Linked DNA regions of Pseudovibrio sp. Tun.PSC04-5.I4. The protein of the gene in region 1 binds, or shares a complex with, the protein of each later gene. Links are inferred from orthologs where the notes say so. Each region holds a gene or a part of one and is shown on either strand. Other genes may lie near its edges.

Region 1 (13,187 bases):
AGAGGAGAAATCGAACGTGTCGACTATATCCGATAGCGACGTTGTGATGGAAAGCCGTTCCATCCGTACGCCTAAGCCACTTCCTGCCCAATCTTTTTCTGATGCCAGCGAAGCCGTGGAGCACCTGATCTATCTGTTTGATCGGGCAACACAGTTTTTGCGCGAGAGTTTTAAGTCCGCCGCACAGGAAAGAATGCCGGAAAACCGGGTAAGGGCCTTTTATCCAGAACTGCGTTTTGAAGTCTCCAGCCATATTCGCGTGGACACGCGCTTGTCCTTCGGTTTTGTTGCAAGACCGGGCAAATACAAAACAACAATCACCCGTCCAGATCTGTTTCGGACTTATCTTGAGCAGCAGATTGATCTTCTGATCCGCAATCATGGATTGGAAATTGTGGTAGCTGAAAGTGATCAGCCAATCCCGCTCCACTTTGCATTCTATGATGGTGCGCACGTTGAAGGTGCAATCCCTTCCAGTGAAGAACGTCCACTGCGCGATGTGTTTGATGTACCAGACCTCGCGGTTATGGATGATGCGATCTCAAACGGCACATACCAGTCAGAAGACGGTATCGAGCCACTGGCACCATTCACGGCACCGCGCGTTGACTACTCACTACATCGTTTGCAGCACTACACTGCAACTGCACCTCGGTATTTCCAGAACTTCGTACTCTTCACAAACTATCAGTTTTATATTGATGGCTTTGCGCAGATGGCCAAGGATCTGATCGCAGATCCAGACAGCGGCTATGTGGCCTTTGTTGAGCCGGGCAATCTGGTCACCTACGCAGGCGATACCGAGCCGAGTGAAGGCAATGTTCTGCCACGCTTGCCGCAGATGCCTGCTTATCACCTGTTGCGCGCGGATAACTCCGGCATCACCATGGTCAACATTGGGGTTGGGCCGTCCAACGCAAAAACCATCACGGATCATGTCGCGGTTCTTCGTCCGCATGCTTGGCTCATGCTTGGTCACTGTGCAGGCCTGCGCAGCAGCCAGCAACTGGGTGATTATGTTCTGGCACATGGTTATGTGCGTGAGGATAAAGTGTTGGATGCCGATCTACCGACTTGGGTTCCAATTCCGCCACTGGCAGAAGTGCAGGTGGCACTGGAAAATGCTGTAGAACAGACCACAGGTTACAGCGGATATGATCTGAAGCGGGTGATGCGAACTGGAACAGTTGCCTCCATTGATAACCGCAACTGGGAACTTAGGGATCACCGCGAACCGGTGCAGCGCCTCTCACAATCGCGAGCAATTGCACTGGATATGGAATCTGCAACCATCGCGGCCAATGGCTTCCGGTTCCGTGTTCCCTATGGAACGCTGCTGTGTGTCTCAGATAAGCCACTTCATGGTGAGTTGAAACTGCCGGGCATGGCAACGGATTTTTACCGGACGCAGGTCAATCAACACCTAGAGATTGGCGTAAAGACTATGGAAATTCTGAGGGAGATGCCTCTGGAGCGTCTCCACTCTCGAAAGCTCAGAAGCTTTGCAGAGACTGCATTCCAATAAAAGGAAGCCGGGCACTGACCCGGCTTTTTCTTTGGCCTATAACAACCCGCCAACCTTGAGTGCTTTTTTCATCACTGTCGGCAACGCCTCTCCATCCAGTTCATCAGGAGAAGACCACCAATATCCATCAGGTGCGGAATATCCTGCTGGCGCTTTGGCCTGCCATACGCTCATCTCCAGATGAAAATGCGTGAACGTATGCTTCACGTCCTTTTCCATGCGTGCCCAGTCCTCCTGAAGAGGGGCCAGATCAAGCGCTTCCATTTCGCCGCCTTCAGTCCAGTGGGTGGTGATTGGTTCGCTCATGCCAGCCAACAGGCCTTTATCCGCCCGCTTGCGAAGCAGAAGGCGGCCTGCATCATCAACCAGCAAAAACGCCATGCCCTTGCGTGTTGGCTTGGTCTTCTTTGGGGCTTTACGTGGAAGCGTATCTGCAATGCCTTGTTTGCGGCCTTCGCAAATTTCCATCCAGGGGCAAATGCCACAGGCAGGAGATTTTGGCGTGCAGATTGTAGCACCCAGATCCATCATGGCCTGCGCAAAGTCACCGGGCCGGTCTACGGGCGTTACTTCACTCATCAACGGTTTTACTTCGCCCTTCAGCGCAGGCAGTTCTGTCAGCAGGGCGTGGCGGCGAGAAAGGACCCGCTCCACATTGCCGTCAACCACCGCTGCGTGGTGGCCAAATGCGATCGTTGTTATCGCTGCTGCGGTGTAAGGACCAATGCCGGGAAGCTCCAAAAGACGCTTTTCATCCTCAGGAAAACGACCATTATGATGAAGTTGGACATATTGTGCACACTTATACAGATTTCTTGCACGGGAATAATAACCAAGCCCAGCCCATGCTTTTAGGATGTCCTCCTCCTCAGCATTGGCCATATCAGCAAGTGTTGGCCAGCTGTTTACGAAGAGTTTGAAGTAACTCTTTACAGCAGCAACAGTTGTCTGCTGGAGCATAATTTCAGAGATCCAGACATGGTAAGGGTCTGGTTTTACACCGGAAAGTATATCACTCGGTGCCGTTCTCCATGGTAGAGCGCGAGAATTTCTGTCATACCAGTAAAGAAGAAGAAGACTATCGTGCATGGCTATGTGGGTTAACCTTGGTTTTGCTCCCCAAATAATTAGGGAGCCCTTGGTAATTCATGGTACCGCGAAAAATGGGACTGATTTAAAACTAGTATAAAGCAATGGACATATGAGTGCCTTAATCTCATGGCGTGGTGAGGACGATGAAAGCAACTGCTCAAAATCGGGTTCCAAAAAGATCTAGTCGTCAGCTTAACGAGCTGGTCGGTAAGATGATGCACCCTGTCGCCAGAAAGCGTGGATTTGCAAGCGCAGATCTTCTTGCCGCATGGCCGGAGCTTGTTGGCAAGCAGTACCACGGAAAAGTCCAGCCCGGTAGGCTCGTTTGGCCCAGAACGAAAAGTTCTGATGGAGAACAAGTCGCGGAACCTGCGACACTTCTTGTCCATGCTGATGGCCCGTCTGCTTTGTTCTTCACCCATGAGGCACCGCAGCTGCGCGACAGAATAAACGCCTTCCTTGGCTGGAATGCAATAGCGCGCATCAAAGTTGTTCAGCGCCCCATTCTCAAAACCAAAAAGACCACACCTAAGCCTCTGCGCCCACTTTCTGAAATCGAAAATCGCAGAATTGAGCAGAAGGTGGCAAATGTGTCTGATGAGCGGTTGAAGAGTGCGCTGGAAAAGCTTGGCAAGAACATCGTTGCCCGCACACCTGCGGGCGCTGCCTAATATCATCTCATTTCTCAACCTGAATGAATAAGACTACTGGCTAACGACCAAGTCGTACCCTTTTGCGGTATACCCCAGCAGCAAATCAGGCCGTTCCATGAGAAGATACGCCGTTGTGGTTTCTTCAGCGTTGCGTAGCTCAATGGTGTCCCCATTGACCGCCCAGCCAGTCACAGTCTTCAATTCTTCATTGCTGCAACCGCTCGTAGCCGCCTGACCGATAGGGAAACTATTGGTGATAGAGGGTGCTGCCGCTTCAATGCCACCTTTTGGTATCCGGCTGAATTTAACATGGCACGGTGCAGAGGTGTTTCCGCTCCCCTCACTCACAATCCATTTGGTTGAGGTAAGGGCGCTCAGGTCAGTCGTTCCTGTGTAGATAAGCGTAGGTGTTGCTGCAACCTCGATAGGTTCAATCGACGATTTTTGAGTAGTCGAAGGTATAGCTTCAACGAAATCTTCAGATACTGAGGCTTGGCACGCAACCAGTGAGAGACTGAGTAGCATAAGTGTAGTCAAGCGAAGCATGATGTATCCGTATATATTCGTATCGAGTTGAGTAAATCTTTAATAACTCAATAATGAGGCAAAAACAAAACTGCGGGGGGAATTATTATTGTTTTCCATGTATATATTTTGTGGGTATGTTTTCGCGGTGAAATTTTAGCGCAGTTACATTTGAAGGCGTCCATTGCAAAAGTGGCACCTCCCGAACAGGGATGAAAGGTGCGCCTGCGCGGACTTGCAGGTGTATGTCAGAGCAAGAAGGTGACTTTGCGCCATCTTACCAAAATTTAATATTTGTACTCAGGATATCAGTAGCTTCTGACAAGTAATTGCCATAACTTCCTGACAAATAGGAGCTGATTGAGAACGAGTTGTGGGAAGGGCTAATAAAATGTCTTGTTCACCAGCTTGTGATCAAAAACTCTTGGATACGCTGGTTTATACTCGCGCTGAGCTTCTGATTGAAGATAGCTGCGTGTTAACGCGCTGGGTCAGTATTTAGTGCAACACCTATACAAACTTGGGATAGACAAACGTGACACTCTCTCGCCGTAAGTTTCTTGAGCGCTCAAGCGCTTTGACAGCTGCCTCTCTCGCATTTGTAGCCATGCCTACAGTTGCTTCTGCTCAATCCTATTCTGAGGCAGACCTAAACAAGGTTGGCCCGCTTGGCGAAAAAGTGCTCGGCAAGGCTGATGCACCTGTAACTATTATTGAGTATGCATCTTTAACATGTGGCCACTGCGCGAACTTCCACAACACCACATTCAAAGAGCTGAAGACAAAGTACATCGATACCGGCAAAGTCCGTTTTATCTTCCGCGAGTTCCCGTTTGATACGGTTGCTGCCGCTGGCTTTATGCTTGCACGCTGTGCGCCAGAAGACAAATACTTCGATGTTATGGGCTTGATGTTCAAGGAGCAGCGCAACTGGGCCTTTACCAAAGATCCATACAACGCCCTGCTGAATCTGGGCAAGCAGCTAGGTTTAACTGAAGAAGGTGTAAAGGCTTGCTTGACGAATCAGGAAATACTAGACGGAGTAACTAAGGTTCGTGATCACGGTTCAGAGAAGCTGGGCGTAGATTCAACACCAACGTTCTTTATCAACGGTGAAAAAGTGAGCGGAGCACTCTCTCTTGAGGAGTTCAGCACGTACGTGGACAAAAATCTGTAAGAGCGACAGGCAGCCCATTGGGCTGAATGACCTGCCTACAGAGTTGTGTGCGTACCTACGCTTACATGCTTTGAGACAAGGGGGTGCTGCTCTATGAAGTTTCAGCGCCTCCGTGTCCTTGGGTTCAAATCTTTTGTTGAGCCTATGGAGTTCATTTTTGACAATGGCCTCACTGGCATCGTCGGCCCCAATGGCTGCGGCAAATCCAATCTCGTTGAAGCACTGCGTTGGGTTATGGGAGAAAGCTCCTATAAGAACATGCGCGCCTCCGGTATGGATGATGTCATATTCTCTGGCAGCCTAAACCGTCCCGCCAGAAACACCGCAGAAGTTACACTTTTTCTCGATAATTCAGATCGCACAGCGCCCTCCGGTTATAATGATGGTGATGTGTTGGAAGTGACACGTCGCATCGAGCGTGAAGCGGGCTCTGCCTATAAGATTAATGGTAAGGATGCCCGCGCCCGAGATGTTCAGCTCCTGTTTGCGGACGCATCCACAGGCGCACGCTCCCCGGCAATGGTCCGTCAGGGGCAAATCGGCGAGTTGATTTCATCCAAACCAACCTCTCGCCGAAAAATTTTGGAGGAAGCCGCCGGCATCTCCGGTCTCCACAGTCGCCGCAAGGAAGCCGAAATCCGGTTGCGAGCAGCTGAAACCAACCTTGAGCGGTTGGAAGATGTGGTTTTGCAGATTGAGGGCCAATTGGATGGCTTGAAACGACAAGCAAAACAGGCAACGCGATACCGCAACCTGTCCTCGGAAATTCGCAAGGCTGAGGCCATCATACTGTATTTGCGTTGGAAGGAAGCCACCCAGCTGTTGGACGCGGCGCGCAAACAGTATGCTGAAGCTGAAATCGGGATGCGCGATGTCGCTGGTTTGCAAGCCTCCACCGCCAAAGAACAAGCCCTCGCAGCCTACGAAACTCCAAAACTCCGCCAAGCTGCCGCGGGTGCTGCTGTCTCACTCCAGCATCTGATTATTACCCGGAACGACTTGGATTCTGAAGATCGTCGCGTAAAAGAAAAACTGACAGATCTTCAGGCACGTTTGGCGCAGATGGAGCAAGACATTGAGCGTGAAGCTCAGCTCTCAGGCGAAAACGCATCTCATCTGGAAGAGTTGGCAACTGAGAAGCAGGAACTTATTGAAACCGCAGAGACCATGGATGAGCGCACCGCCGAGGCAGAAGAGCTGGTCCTGATCGTAGAAGACAACCTCGATGCCAGTGAGATGAAGCATTCGCGGATCACGCAGGATCATGCAGGCCTCCTCGCAAAGCATACGCAGCTCGAAAATCAAATCTCAAGCATCAGGCAGAAAAGCGCTCGTTTTAAAGAAGAAGCAGATCGCTTCAAAGGGCAACTGGAAGCTGTTGATGCTGACATCAAATCGGCAAGCGGTCCGAGCGATAAACGTGATGAGCTTGAAATAGCTCTGGAGGAGTTGGCGGAGGCTGAAGAAACCGCAGTTCAGGCGGAAGAAACGCTCAGCACCGCTCGTGACCTTGAAAACCAAGGCCGTACTCCACTTAATGAAGCGCATTCTGCTCTCTCCAGATATGAGACCGAGGCGAAAACCCTCCAAGCTGTTCTCTCCGCAGGCCAAAGTGCTGATTGGACACCCGCTGTTGACCGCATGAGCGTTAATCCCGGTCTGGAGACAGCGCTTGGCGCGGCTCTGGGGGAAGACCTCGATGTGGCCATGGAAGACAGCGCCCCGGCGCATTGGAGCCTGAGCGAGAAGAAGACCACTGATCCCGCGCTTCCTGAAGGCACGTCCTCATTAGCCGACTATGTGCAAGCGCCAAAAGAATTGGCACGCCGCCTTTCTCAGATTGCGCTGGTTGAAGCGGAAGACGGTCCAAAACTCGTCAGTCAGTTGCAAGTAGGCCAACGTCTGGTCAGCAGGCAAGGGGACCTATGGCGTTGGGATGGGCTTATTGTAGCTGCCGAAGCGCCAACACCGGCTGCTCAACGGTTGGCACAGCGCAACCGTCTCGTTGAGCTCGACGATCTCCTGGAGCAAACCCGCGAACTCGTGGAAGAGAAGAAAGAAGCTCTCGAAACCGCGACGGAGCAACGGCGACAGGCAGAAGTTAGAGAGCAGGACACTCGGCAAAAACTCCGCCGAGAACAATCCCGTCTTGTGACGTTGCGCGAAGAGCTGGCAACAGCCGAGCGAGCGATTACAGAACTGTCTGTTCGCAAGACAACACTGGAAGAGCAACTTCGCAGAGCTAATGAGGACTTCGAAGAGACTTCGGCGTCATTGGAAGAAGCGGAAAGTGCTGTAGAGGAGCTGCCGGATAGTGCCGGTATGACGGCTGATCTGGAAAACGCAGCAAAAGAAGTTGCCAACACGAGAAACAAACTCGCCGAGGCGAAGGGCGCGACCGATGCCTTGAAGCGGGAAGGGGAGCTTAGAGCTCTCCGTCTGGAGACCATTGAGAAAGACCGGCAGAACTGGGCCCAACGAGCTCAAAATGCGGACAAGCAGATCGCGGTCCTTCGCCAGCGCCGTGATGACGCAGCACAAGAGCGCATGATTCTACTGGAAGCGCCGGAAGAGAATGAGTTGAAACGGCAAGATCTCCTCAGCAGCCTGTCAATTGCAGAAGATGCACGCAAAGCAGCAGATGATAAGCTGGTTGAAGGAGAACGCAGGCAGCTTCTCGCAGACCAGAAAGCCAAAGAGGCGATGGAAGGCTTGTCCGGAGCCCGTGAACGAAAGATTCGTGCAGAAGAGCGGTTAGAGGCAGCAAAACAGCGCCGGACCGACACAGAGCGCCGTGTGGATGAAACGCTGGAAGTCAGTGTCTCCCGTCTTCATGAGATGGCAGGATTATCCCCAGACGCGCCATTGCCTGATGCTGAGGCATCTGAACGTAAACTGGATCGGCTCAAAGCGGAGCGTGAACGTTTGGGTGGTGTAAACCTGCGTGCTGATGAAGAAATGCAAGAAATTACCGACCAGCGAGACACGTTAATCGCTGAAAGAGATGACCTAATTGAAGCTATCAAGAGGTTGCGCACAGGAATCATGAATCTGAATAAGGATGCGCGCGCGCGTCTCATAAGCTCCTTTGACCAGGTAAATGATCACTTCAAGCGCCTCTTTACGCACCTGTTTGGAGGAGGAACCGCAGAGCTGAAATTGGTGGATGCGGAAGACCCTCTGGATGCCGGACTTGAGATTTTTGCACGTCCTCCCGGCAAGAAACCGCAGACTATGACATTGCTGTCCGGCGGCGAACAGGCGTTGACCGCAATGGCGCTGATTTTCGCAGTTTTCCTCACAAACCCTGCGCCAATTTGTGTTTTAGATGAGGTTGACGCACCGCTCGATGATGCCAATGTAGAGCGCTATTGTGCCCTGCTGGAGAACATGGTGCAGAACACAGAAACCAGATTTACAGTGATTACGCATAATCCCATAACCATGGCTCGCATGTCCAGATTGTTCGGTGTCACCATGGCCGAAAGAGGGGTCTCACAGCTCGTATCAGTAGATCTAGATAGGGCAGAACGATTCACCGAACCTGCCTAAAATAAGGTACAATACGGCCTCCTAAGCATCCTTTATACGTATTCTCAGCTAGAAACTCTAAATATCCTATAAATATCAGTTGTTTAGCTTAAGTAGCTCTAACCTTGACAGTCCTCACCACCGGCATTATGGTGCCCCCGACTTTCAGGGGCTTCTCAAGTCTTTGAGCTACCTGCTGCTATGAAGGAAGAATGTAGATGTCTCCCGAAGAGAATAAGCAGAGTAAAAAAGACACGAAAGAAACTGAAGGTCACCTGTCTGAGCGACTAGAAAAACTAGGCAAAACTCTGGACACTCACTTGGACCGCTCCTCTGAAAAAGAGGCAACGAACAAGACGAGTACCAGTGCACTGTCTGGCCTATCGCAGGCTTGGAAGATCTCTTCTGAGTTTGTCGCTGCTATCTTTGTCGGGGGGGCACTCGGCTGGATGGCGGATAGTTGGCTCGGAACCAAGCCTTGGGGGATGATCATTCTTCTGATGCTTGGCTTTGCAGCAGGAGTTTTGAATGTGCTTCGGGAAGCGGGCAAAGTTGCTCAGCCTGAACGTCGTTTAAACTCACGCGACAAGCAGGATTAACTAATTCATCGCGCTCTTGCGCTCGTAAATTGGCACTTCAGGGGTACTACCTGTGGCTGGAAATTCAGGCAACGCGATCGATCCGATCCACCAGTTTCAAATCTCCAAGATCTTTCCTGTGGAGATTGGCGGTGTTGATTTCTCCTTTACCAACGCTTCCTTGTTCATGGTTGTGACTGTCGCTGTGGCGACCTTGTTCCTCGTTCTGTCTACCAACAGACGGGGCTTGATCCCTAGCCGGATGCAGCTCATGGCGGAAATGTCCTATGAGTTTGTTGCTGCTACACTGCGCGGATCAGCTGGAAATGAAGGTATGCGGTTTTTCCCGCTCGTCTTCTCCCTGTTCATGTTCGTGTTCGTCGCAAACATGCTCGGGATGTTCCCATACTTCTATACCATTACAAGTCAGATCATCGTGACATTCGCACTGGCGATGTTGGTGATCGGAACTGTAACGATCTACGGTTTCTTCAAACACGGTACAGGCTTTCTTAAGTTGTTCGTCCCTAGCGGCGTTCCAGCTTTGGTTATCCCGCTTGTCAGCACGATTGAAGTTATCTCTTTCCTTTCCCGTCCGGTTAGCTTGTCCGTTCGTTTGTTCGCAAACATGCTTGCTGGTCACATCACACTGAAGGTTTTTGCAGGCTTCGTTGTAATGCTCACAGGTGCAGGTGCTATCGGCATTGCATCCGCGATCTTACCTCTGGCGCTCACAGTTGCCATCACGGCTCTTGAGTTCCTTGTGGCCTTCCTTCAGGCTTACGTCTTTACCGTTCTTACGTGCATGTATCTTGCAGATGCGCTCCATCCGAGCCACTAAGTAACGCGTAGAATCCGGGTTTCGTACCCAAAACAAAGTCATAGACGATATTGCTAATTTAGGAGCACATGTCATGGAAGCAGAAGCAGCAAAATACATCGGTGCCGGTATCGCCTGCCTTGGTATGGGTGGTGCAGCTCTCGGTCTTGGAAACATCTTCGGCAGCTTCCTTGCCGGCGCGTTGCGTAACCCATCTGCAGCAGATGGACAGTTTGGCCGCCTTATCCTCGGCTTTGCTGTGACCGAAGCTCTCGGCATCTTCTCTCTTCTCGTTGCACTTCTTCTGCTGTTCGCAGTTTAATCGACAGAGAGATTAGAGCGTTTTCTTAGGGACGGTCTCTATTCATAGGGGCCGTCTTTAAAGACTAGAAAGCGTTACGAAGAGCGTTCACGGAGAAGCCGATGTCGAATACTCAAGGCAACCAACTGAATACAACTGCCGAAGTCGGCATTGTAGAGGAAAGCGGAAACTTTCCTCCGTTCGACAGCACGACTTACCCGTCTCAGCTGTTGTGGTTGGTTATTTCGTTCGGCGTATTCTACTGGGTTATGTCGAAGGTGGTTCTGCCACGCATCGGCGGAATCCTTGAAGATCGCCGCGATCGTATCGCAGGTGATATGGCTGAAGCATCCCGTCTCAAGCAAGAGACAGATGAAGCCATTGCTACCTACGAAAGTGCTCTTGCTGAAGCGCGCAAAAAGGCTGGGTCTCTGGCTCTGGTTGCACGTGATAAAGTAAAAGCAGAATCAGAGAGTGCCCGCGCAGTTGCTGAAGAGCAGTTGGCAGCTAAGCTTTCTGAATCTGAACAGAGCATCTCCAGGATTAAAGCTGAAAGCCTGTCTCACGTTGGCGAAATTGCTACCGAGATAACAGGTGAGCTTGTGAAGACACTGATCGGTGGCCGCGCTCCAGCAAAAGCTGAAGTGGCGAAAGCCGTTGAAGCCGCACTTAAGTAAGGGGTGACAGAATGTTCGATGCAACCTTATGGGCACTCGTTGGTCTCATCCTTTTCTTTGTCCTGCTGTGGTACCTGAAAGTACCTGGCAAGATTGGTGCAATGCTTGACCAGCAAGCGGATAATATCAAGCAAGAGCTTGAAGGCGCCCGCAAGCTGCGTGAAGAAGCGCAGGCTCTTATGGCCGAGTACCAACGCAAGCGCAAAGAAGCTGAAGCTGAAGCCACCCAGATCATTGCTGACGCGAAAGTCGAAGCTGTTCGTCTGGCTGATGAAGCCAAAGCGGCTGTTGAAGAAATGATTGTACGCCGCACCAAAGCAGCTGAAGCGAAAATCGCTCAAGCTGAAACAAACGCGGTTGCAGAGGTTCGTGCTCGTGCTGCAGATGTTGCAGTTCTAGCAGCTGAAACCATCGTGACTTCAAGCACAGCTAATAAAGAAGTCGGAGACAAGATTATGGCCGCAAGCATCAAGCAGGTTTCATCCAGCTTGAACTAAAGCGCATTCCGTTTGATTGGCAACAGTCAAACACGCAGAAAGCGCTAGGTATCAGATCTTAGCCACTTCCATTAAGAACATAAAAAGGCTTCCGACTATCGGGAGCCTTTTTCTTTTGTGGTGCCCAAAAGAGTTGCGGGTGAGAGTTAATTCCGTCTTCTTGGTCTAATTTATTTCACAGATCATGCCCAATAAAATCTAAGAGCTTGATTGGCGTTTTATGGCAGCGCCCTCTCGGATTGCTGACGGGACCATCTTATAAGAAGCACTTGCATGGCGTCGGTATAATAGGCGACCGTTTTCATCGGCATTGGATGTTTGTCTCCTAATCAAGTGATCATAGAACTCTTGTGCAGTGGACAACGCTGTTTTAGTTACAATCTTTGAAGTACCAATGGGCATGTAAATTCTCTATCCGGCCTGCATCTCAATTAAGCTCAACATTTATCCAGCCTCAATCCTTTCTCGAATAGGCCGGAAAGAGCAGCGGTGCAGGGGCGTAACGCCGTGTGTCGCGAGAGCTTCTTGATGTACTTTGGTGCCATAACCCTTGTGCTTGGCGAACCCGTATTCTGGGAAGTGCTGATCCATTTTCACCATCAGCCGGTCCCGTGTGACCTTGGCGACGATGGAGGCGGCGGAAATGGCAAGGCAGCGCCCATCGCCTTTAATCAGGGCCTGACCTTCATAGGGCAGGTGAGGCGGCACATCTCGTCCATCAATGAAGAACCGCTTCACAGGGCTGGTTAAACCCCGCGCACAAGCGCGCATGCCTTGCAATGTAGCTTCGCGAATATTGATGCGGTCAATGGTTTTGGCACTTTGTACGCAAATGCTCACCTCAGCAGAGTCTAAAATCTGCTCAAACAATTCTTCCCGCTTATGTTCCGTTAGTTTTTTGGAATCGTTGAGACCCACAGGAAGATTGTCATAGTCGAGAATAGCAGCAGCGATCACAACAGGACCAGCCCATGGGCCGCGGCCTGCTTCATCAATGCCAGCGAACTTGCCAGTCAGATTCTGCTCAACAGTGCGTTCAAACGCAAGGTTTGGAGCATCAGGAAAAGCGATATTGAAGAGGGAATTTGTTGAGTGAGACATAGCCCTCTTTGCCACGCAGGAGCGAGTGTTTCAAGCTATGCTCTAGCTGTCCTCTACAGTAATGAGAGTTGCACACCGCCGCAGGTTGGCTTGATGAAATGCTCGGTAGAGAGTCTGAATGACCTGGGTGATAATCCTTTATTCTTGCAGGTAAGCTGGAACCGCTTTGCCAGGTGATCTGCATAAGGGCCTTTGCCTTTGAACCGCTGGTTCCACTGGGCATCATAATCTTTGCCATCCCGCATAGATCTCAGAAGGCTCAACACGCGGCGATAACTCCCGGGAACTTCGCGTAGCAACCATTCCTTAAACAGCTCTGAGACCTCTCTGGGTAATCGCAGAAGGATATAACTCGCCTCGATGGCGCCATGTTCCTTGCAGATCCCCAAAATGCCTTCCAGCTCATGGTCAGTTAGGCCGGGAATGATCGGCGCAGCAAGGACCGCAGTTGGAATGCCAGCATCGGATAGGGCCTTAATCGTTTGCAAGCGTCGTGCCGGTGTAGAAGCCCGTGGTTCAAGGCTGCGCGCAATCTTCCGGTCAAGCGTTGTTACAGAAATTGCCACCTTTACCAATTTGCGTTTTGCCATATCACTCAGAATATCAATGTCTCGCATCACCAACGCGGATTTGGTGACGATGGTGACGGGATGTCCTGTTTTATTCAGAACTTCCAATATTCCCCGCATGATCTGATGTTGCCGCTCAAT
Region 2 (5,046 bases), 1.1 Mb from region 1 along the record:
CGCACACTCTGCGTCAAGCTACCTGCGTTAGCTATGTTCTTTAAATCGTTCATTTCTGGTTGCCTTGGGCCTGAGCTTAGCGCTGAGGACAAGGCCTTTTTTCGCGATCAAAAACCGTTTGGTCTGATCCTTTTTGCCCGCAATATGGAAACACCTGTGCAAATTCGCCGGGTTTGTGCTGATTTTCGCGAGGCTGTTGGCCGTGCGGATGCGCCTGTCTTTATTGATCAGGAAGGTGGCCGTGTGCAGCGTTTTGGTGCGCCACATGTGCCGATCTATCCCGCTGCAGGTGATATCGCGCGGCTTTATACGCAGGACGTTGAGGCGGCTAAGCGGGCAGCTTATCTCCATGCTTTGCTGATTGGCCTTGATTTGGTTGGGCTTGGTCTTTCCGGCAATTGTATTCCCTGTCTTGATATGCCCGTGGACGGGGCAAGTCATATCATTGGTCTGCGTGCTTATGGCTCTGATAAGGAGCTGGTGAGCGTGTTGGGCCGTGCTGCTATGGACGGCTGTCTGGCTGCTGGTGTGATGCCGGTGATGAAGCACCTTCCGGGGCATGGCCGCTCTCTTGTTGATAGTCATATTTCCCTACCAGAAGTGACTTGCAGCTTTGAAGAGCTGGAGGCAAGAGATTTTGTACCATTCCGGGAGCTTAGGGATTGTCCTATGGGGATGACTGCCCACATCGTCTTTAAAGATATTGATGGAAATCATCCTGTTACACAATCTTCCTATGCTATTCAGCGGGTTATCAGAGATTGCATTGGCTTTGATGGTGTGTTGATTAGCGATGACATCTCCATGAAAGCCCTTGGGGGCGATTTGAAGAGTCGCGTTGATAAAATTGTTGAAGCTGGCTGTGATCTTGTGCTCCACTGCAACGGTAAGCTTGATGAGATGCGTGTTGTTGCGGCGTCCGTTCCTGATGTGAGCGGAAAGTGCCTTGAACGTATTGAAACGGCAATGGCGCGAAACACACAGGTGTTTGACGGGGATGAAATGAGTTTGCGGGCTGAGTTTGATGAGCTGTGCGCAGCTGCAAAAAGGGTTGATGCTTGAGCGACATTGAGGCCACGGAGCAGTTTGATCAGGTTTTAGCAGGCGCGGCGGCTATAGAGCAGCCTGCGACTGGTGAGCCGAACCTGCTTGTGGATGTGGATGGGTTTGAAGGCCCACTTGATGTTTTGCTCGCACTTGCTCGTAGTCAGAAAGTGGACATCACCAAAATTTCCATTCTGGCTTTGACTGAGCAGTATCTTGATTTTGTACGCGCCGCGCGACAATTGAGGTTGGAGCTAGCTGCTGACTATCTTGTGATGGCTGCATGGCTGGCTTATCTGAAGTCTCGTTTATTGATCCCGCAGCAAAAAGACAGCGAAGAGCCAACTGGCGAAGAGCTTGCTGCTGCGTTGGCATTTCGGTTACAGCGGCTTGAGGCGATGCGTGATGCCTCTGCCAAGTTGATGAACCGTTCAAGGCTGGGACGAGAGGTGTTTGCGCGCGGAGCACCGGAGACTGTATCTGTTGAACGGCGTAGTGTGTGGACGGCAACGCTTTATGATGTGCTGATGGCGTATGCTTCTCAGCGGCAACGTCAGTCTGTGACATCGGTGCATGTGAAAAAACGAGATGTGTGGTCGCTACAGGATGCGCGCGATATCCTGACGCGGCTGATTGGAAATATTGCAGTCTGGACGCCTATTGAGCGGTTTTTAGCGATTTACCTTGAAGACCCGAAAGAGTGCACCACGGCCATGGCTTCTGCGTTTTCTGCTAGTCTTGAGCTTGTACGTGAGGGCGTGATTGATATTCAGCAATCTGGTCCGTTTGAGACGATTTATGTGAGAGCGTCACAGCGTAAGCCTGAAGATCTGCTGGGTGCTGATACGCCGGTGGCTGGTGATGAGACAAAGTTGGTGTTGTCATGACTAAAGCACCAGACCTTCTTGATGAAGCAATTGAGGTTGCTGATGCAGGTGAGCTGCTTGAAACAGACCGGATGGTGGAAGCGCTGATTTTCGCGAGCGCTGAACCTTTGAGCTTTACTGAGCTTTCTAAGCGGATACCGGGTAATCGGGATATTCGCAGTGCGCTCACCCGATTGCGGGCGCACTATCGCAAACGCGGTGTTCAGTTAAGGTCTAACGAGGATCGCTGGTCCTTCCGGACGGCGGCGGACCTGTCGTTCATCTTGCACAGGCAAGCGGTTGAACAGCGGCGTTTGTCTCGTGCGGCTTTGGAAACACTGGCGATTATCGCGTTTCACCAACCTGTGACCCGCGCCGAGATTGAAGATATTCGCGGCGTTTCCACATCTAAGGGTACACTGGATGTGCTTTTAGAAACGGGCTGGCTGCGTATGCGCGGGCGTCGCAGGGCGCCGGGGCGTCCGGTTACTTATGGGACGACTTTTGATTTTCTGGACCATTTTGGTCTTGAGAGTATCAAGGATTTACCGGGACTTGAGGAGTTGAAAGGGGCAGGGCTGCTGGACAGTGCTATTCCTGCCAGCTTCCATGTGCCAGCACCTGACGACAGTATTGATCTGACAGAGGACGAAGATCCTCTGGAAGAAAATGAAATGTTTGCAACTGGCGCACTTGAAGAAGACGCCGGAGAAAAATAAACACATGCAGATAGGGCGACTTGATCGACCGCGTGTGAGTTTGATGAGGGATTAATGGACACAGGGAAGGTTGCCGCACCAGAGCGTCTGGTGTTTGACAATATCTACCATAATTATGGTGACTTACCTGCGGTTCGCGGTGTTTCACTCTCGCTAAGTGGTGGTGAAGTGCTGTGTCTGCTCGGGCATTCCGGGTGTGGTAAAACAACTCTTTTGCGAATTGCGGCGGGCGTTGTACGTCAGCAGCGCGGAAGTGTGCGGATTAACGGCAAAACCGTTGCCGATGAAAACAACTTCTTGCCACCGGAAAAACGCGGTGTCGGGCTGATGTTTCAAGATTATGCGCTGTTTCCGCATCTGTCGATTTTGGAAAACGTGATGTTCGGACTTTCTGACCTGTCCACTGATGTGGCTAAGCGGCGTGCACAAGACGCGCTGCAGATGGTTGGTCTTGGACAGTATGCGGAAGATTATCCGCATGGTCTTTCCGGAGGGGAACAGCAACGGGCCGCGTTGGCGCGGGCAATGGCGCCGCGACCGCATACACTTTTAATGGATGAGCCATTCTCAGGTTTGGATAGCCGCCTTCGTGATGATGTGCGTGCGCAGACACTGGAGATGATCAGGATGCATGGAGCAACCGCTGTTGTGGTGACACATGACCCTGAAGAAGCCTTGCGGGTTGGAAACAGGATTGCGTTGATGCGCAGCGGCGAAGTGGTACAGCTTGGCACGCCTGAAGAGATTTACTTCCACCCGAATAGTTTGTTCGCAGCAAAGTTCTTTTCTGATCTCAATGAGATCCCCGGAAAAATTGCTGGCGGCCGGTTGGTGACGCCAATCGGGAACTTCTCCGGCGCAGGCCTTGAAGAGGGAGCCCATGCGACCTTATGTATAAGACCGCATCACCTTAAGGTATGTCATGGTGAGGGACAGTTTAAAGGAAGAGTAATCTCTCGTGCAATGGCAGGTGAGACAGATCTTCTGGACGTAAAAGTTGAAGGAATATCGCAACTTCTACGTATTCGTACGGGTGATGTCTTACGGTTTTACCCAGAAAATGTCATAGATTTGTGTATAAATGCAGAGAATGTTTTGGTTTTTGGGCGAGAGGCCTCAGTAAATCATAGTGGGTAATTCTTCTTGATACTACCTATTAGTATCTAGGGGATGTAGTGTCTCTCGAAACACAGTTCAGAATTCTTAAGGAGTTTGGTTGATGGGCTCAGTTGGTATTTGGCAAATCGTCATCATCGCGGTTGTCGTAGTTCTACTTTTCGGTCGTGGAAAGATCTCCGAGTTGATGGGTGATGTCGCTAAGGGCATTAATAGCTTCAAAAAGGGTCTAAATGACGACGCTGTTGAAGCTAAAGAAAAAGACGAAGATCCTAAAGTGATCGATCATGCGCCAGGCGAAAGCGTGTCCGCGCAAGAAAAAACTGAAGACACCGCTAAAAAGGACTAAGTGTTCTTTTAAGTGATCGATGTGAATTGTTTAGGGAAAGTCGGTTTAATCCTGCCTCATGGTATGGTTCCTGCGCCTTTCCCTAGTGGATGTGTCGATATCTGGCACTACGTGTTTTCTATAGTGCTCCCTTTTGTGTGTTATAGGCGACAAAAATGAAACGGCTTCTTAATGTTCGATATCTCATGGACAGAGCTGCTGCTTGTTGCTGTGGTTGCAATCCTCGTGGTTGGACCAAAAGAACTGCCGGGTATGTTACGCACAATCGGGCGTACCATCGGCAGCGTTCGGCGTATGGCGGGTGAATTTCAGTCCAGTTTGAATGACGCTGTCAAAGAAGCGGAAAAGCAAACCGGCATCGATGAAATGCGCAAGCAGGCCGATGTTGCACAGAATTTCAATCCGCTTGGCGATTTGAAGAAGAGCCTTGAGGACGAGAAGCACAAGCTAAAGCAGAGCCTTACTAAAACAGAAGAAGATGTGAAATCCTCCCTGAAAGTTGATTCTTCTTCTGAAGTAACACCGGAAGTAGCGCCTGTTAAAGCTGAGGTTCCGCAGCAAAGCGTTGTTTCTTCAGCTGAGATGGCTTCCAAGCAAAGCGCGAAGGAAAGTGCCGCAAGCACTTCTACCAGCAAAGACGAAAGCTAGGGCGGCAATTTTATGAGTGATAACGAAATTGAAGATTCGCGTGCGCCGCTGATCGAACATCTAATCGAATTGCGGTCCCGGCTGATGAAGTCGGTGATTGCGATTTCTCTTGCGTTTGTGGTCTGCTTCTATTTTTCAAATGATCTTTTCAATTTTCTCGTGCTTCCTTTCGAGCAAGCAGCTGGCGAGAACCTTGAAGTTCGGCTGATTTACACTGCACCACATGAGTGGTTCTTCACCCAGATGAAACTGGCGCTGTTTGGCGCGTTGTTTATTGCCTTCCCAGTGTTGGCAAGCCAAGTTT

Evidence for each region.
Region 2: the proteins of smc (region 1) and BLS62_RS12220 are in contact, whole or in part, in a crystal structure (PDB 3ZGX), measured with the Bacillus subtilis proteins. The link is inferred for Pseudovibrio sp. Tun.PSC04-5.I4 from one-to-one orthologs.

The regions. Positions count from the first base shown.
Region 1 is NZ_FNLB01000006.1:473,586-486,772, forward strand. The notes cover bases 4,738-8,724. They hold smc (chromosome segregation protein SMC), read left to right. Parts: upstream 4,738-5,065; coding sequence 5,066-8,524; downstream 8,525-8,724. Other genes in these bases: BLS62_RS07220 (DsbA family protein), read left to right, coding at 4,738-4,972; BLS62_RS07230 (AtpZ/AtpI family protein), read left to right, coding at 8,722-8,724. In the rest of the region: BLS62_RS07200 (AMP nucleosidase), read left to right, coding at 47-1,525; mutY (A/G-specific adenine glycosylase), read right to left, coding at 1,562-2,614; BLS62_RS07210 (DUF721 domain-containing protein), read left to right, coding at 2,761-3,288; BLS62_RS07215 (hypothetical protein), read right to left, coding at 3,322-3,816; more of BLS62_RS07220, read left to right, coding at 4,331-4,737; more of BLS62_RS07230, read left to right, coding at 8,725-9,102; BLS62_RS07235 (F0F1 ATP synthase subunit A), read left to right, coding at 9,155-9,922; BLS62_RS07240 (F0F1 ATP synthase subunit C), read left to right, coding at 9,996-10,223; BLS62_RS07245 (F0F1 ATP synthase subunit B), read left to right, coding at 10,325-10,879; BLS62_RS07250 (F0F1 ATP synthase subunit B family protein), read left to right, coding at 10,891-11,376; BLS62_RS07255 (ribonuclease HII), read right to left, coding at 11,821-12,477; BLS62_RS07260 (PA0069 family radical SAM protein), read right to left, coding at 12,531-13,187. UniProt on the Bacillus subtilis protein: Required for chromosome condensation and partitioning.
Region 2 is NZ_FNLB01000006.1:1,538,409-1,543,454, reverse strand. What follows is about bases 1-2,994. They hold BLS62_RS12220 (segregation and condensation protein A), read left to right. Parts: upstream 1-1,058; coding sequence 1,059-1,931; downstream 1,932-2,994. Other genes in these bases: BLS62_RS12210 (ABC transporter ATP-binding protein), read left to right, coding at 2,684-2,994; scpB (SMC-Scp complex subunit ScpB), read left to right, coding at 1,928-2,629; nagZ (beta-N-acetylhexosaminidase), read left to right, coding at 34-1,062. Outside these bases: more of BLS62_RS12210, read left to right, coding at 2,995-3,766; BLS62_RS12205 (twin-arginine translocase TatA/TatE family subunit), read left to right, coding at 3,849-4,094; Sec-independent protein translocase protein TatB, read left to right, coding at 4,266-4,742; twin-arginine translocase subunit TatC, read left to right, coding at 4,755-5,046. UniProt on the Bacillus subtilis protein: Participates in chromosomal partition during cell division. May act via the formation of a condensin-like complex containing Smc and ScpB that pull DNA away from mid-cell into both cell halves.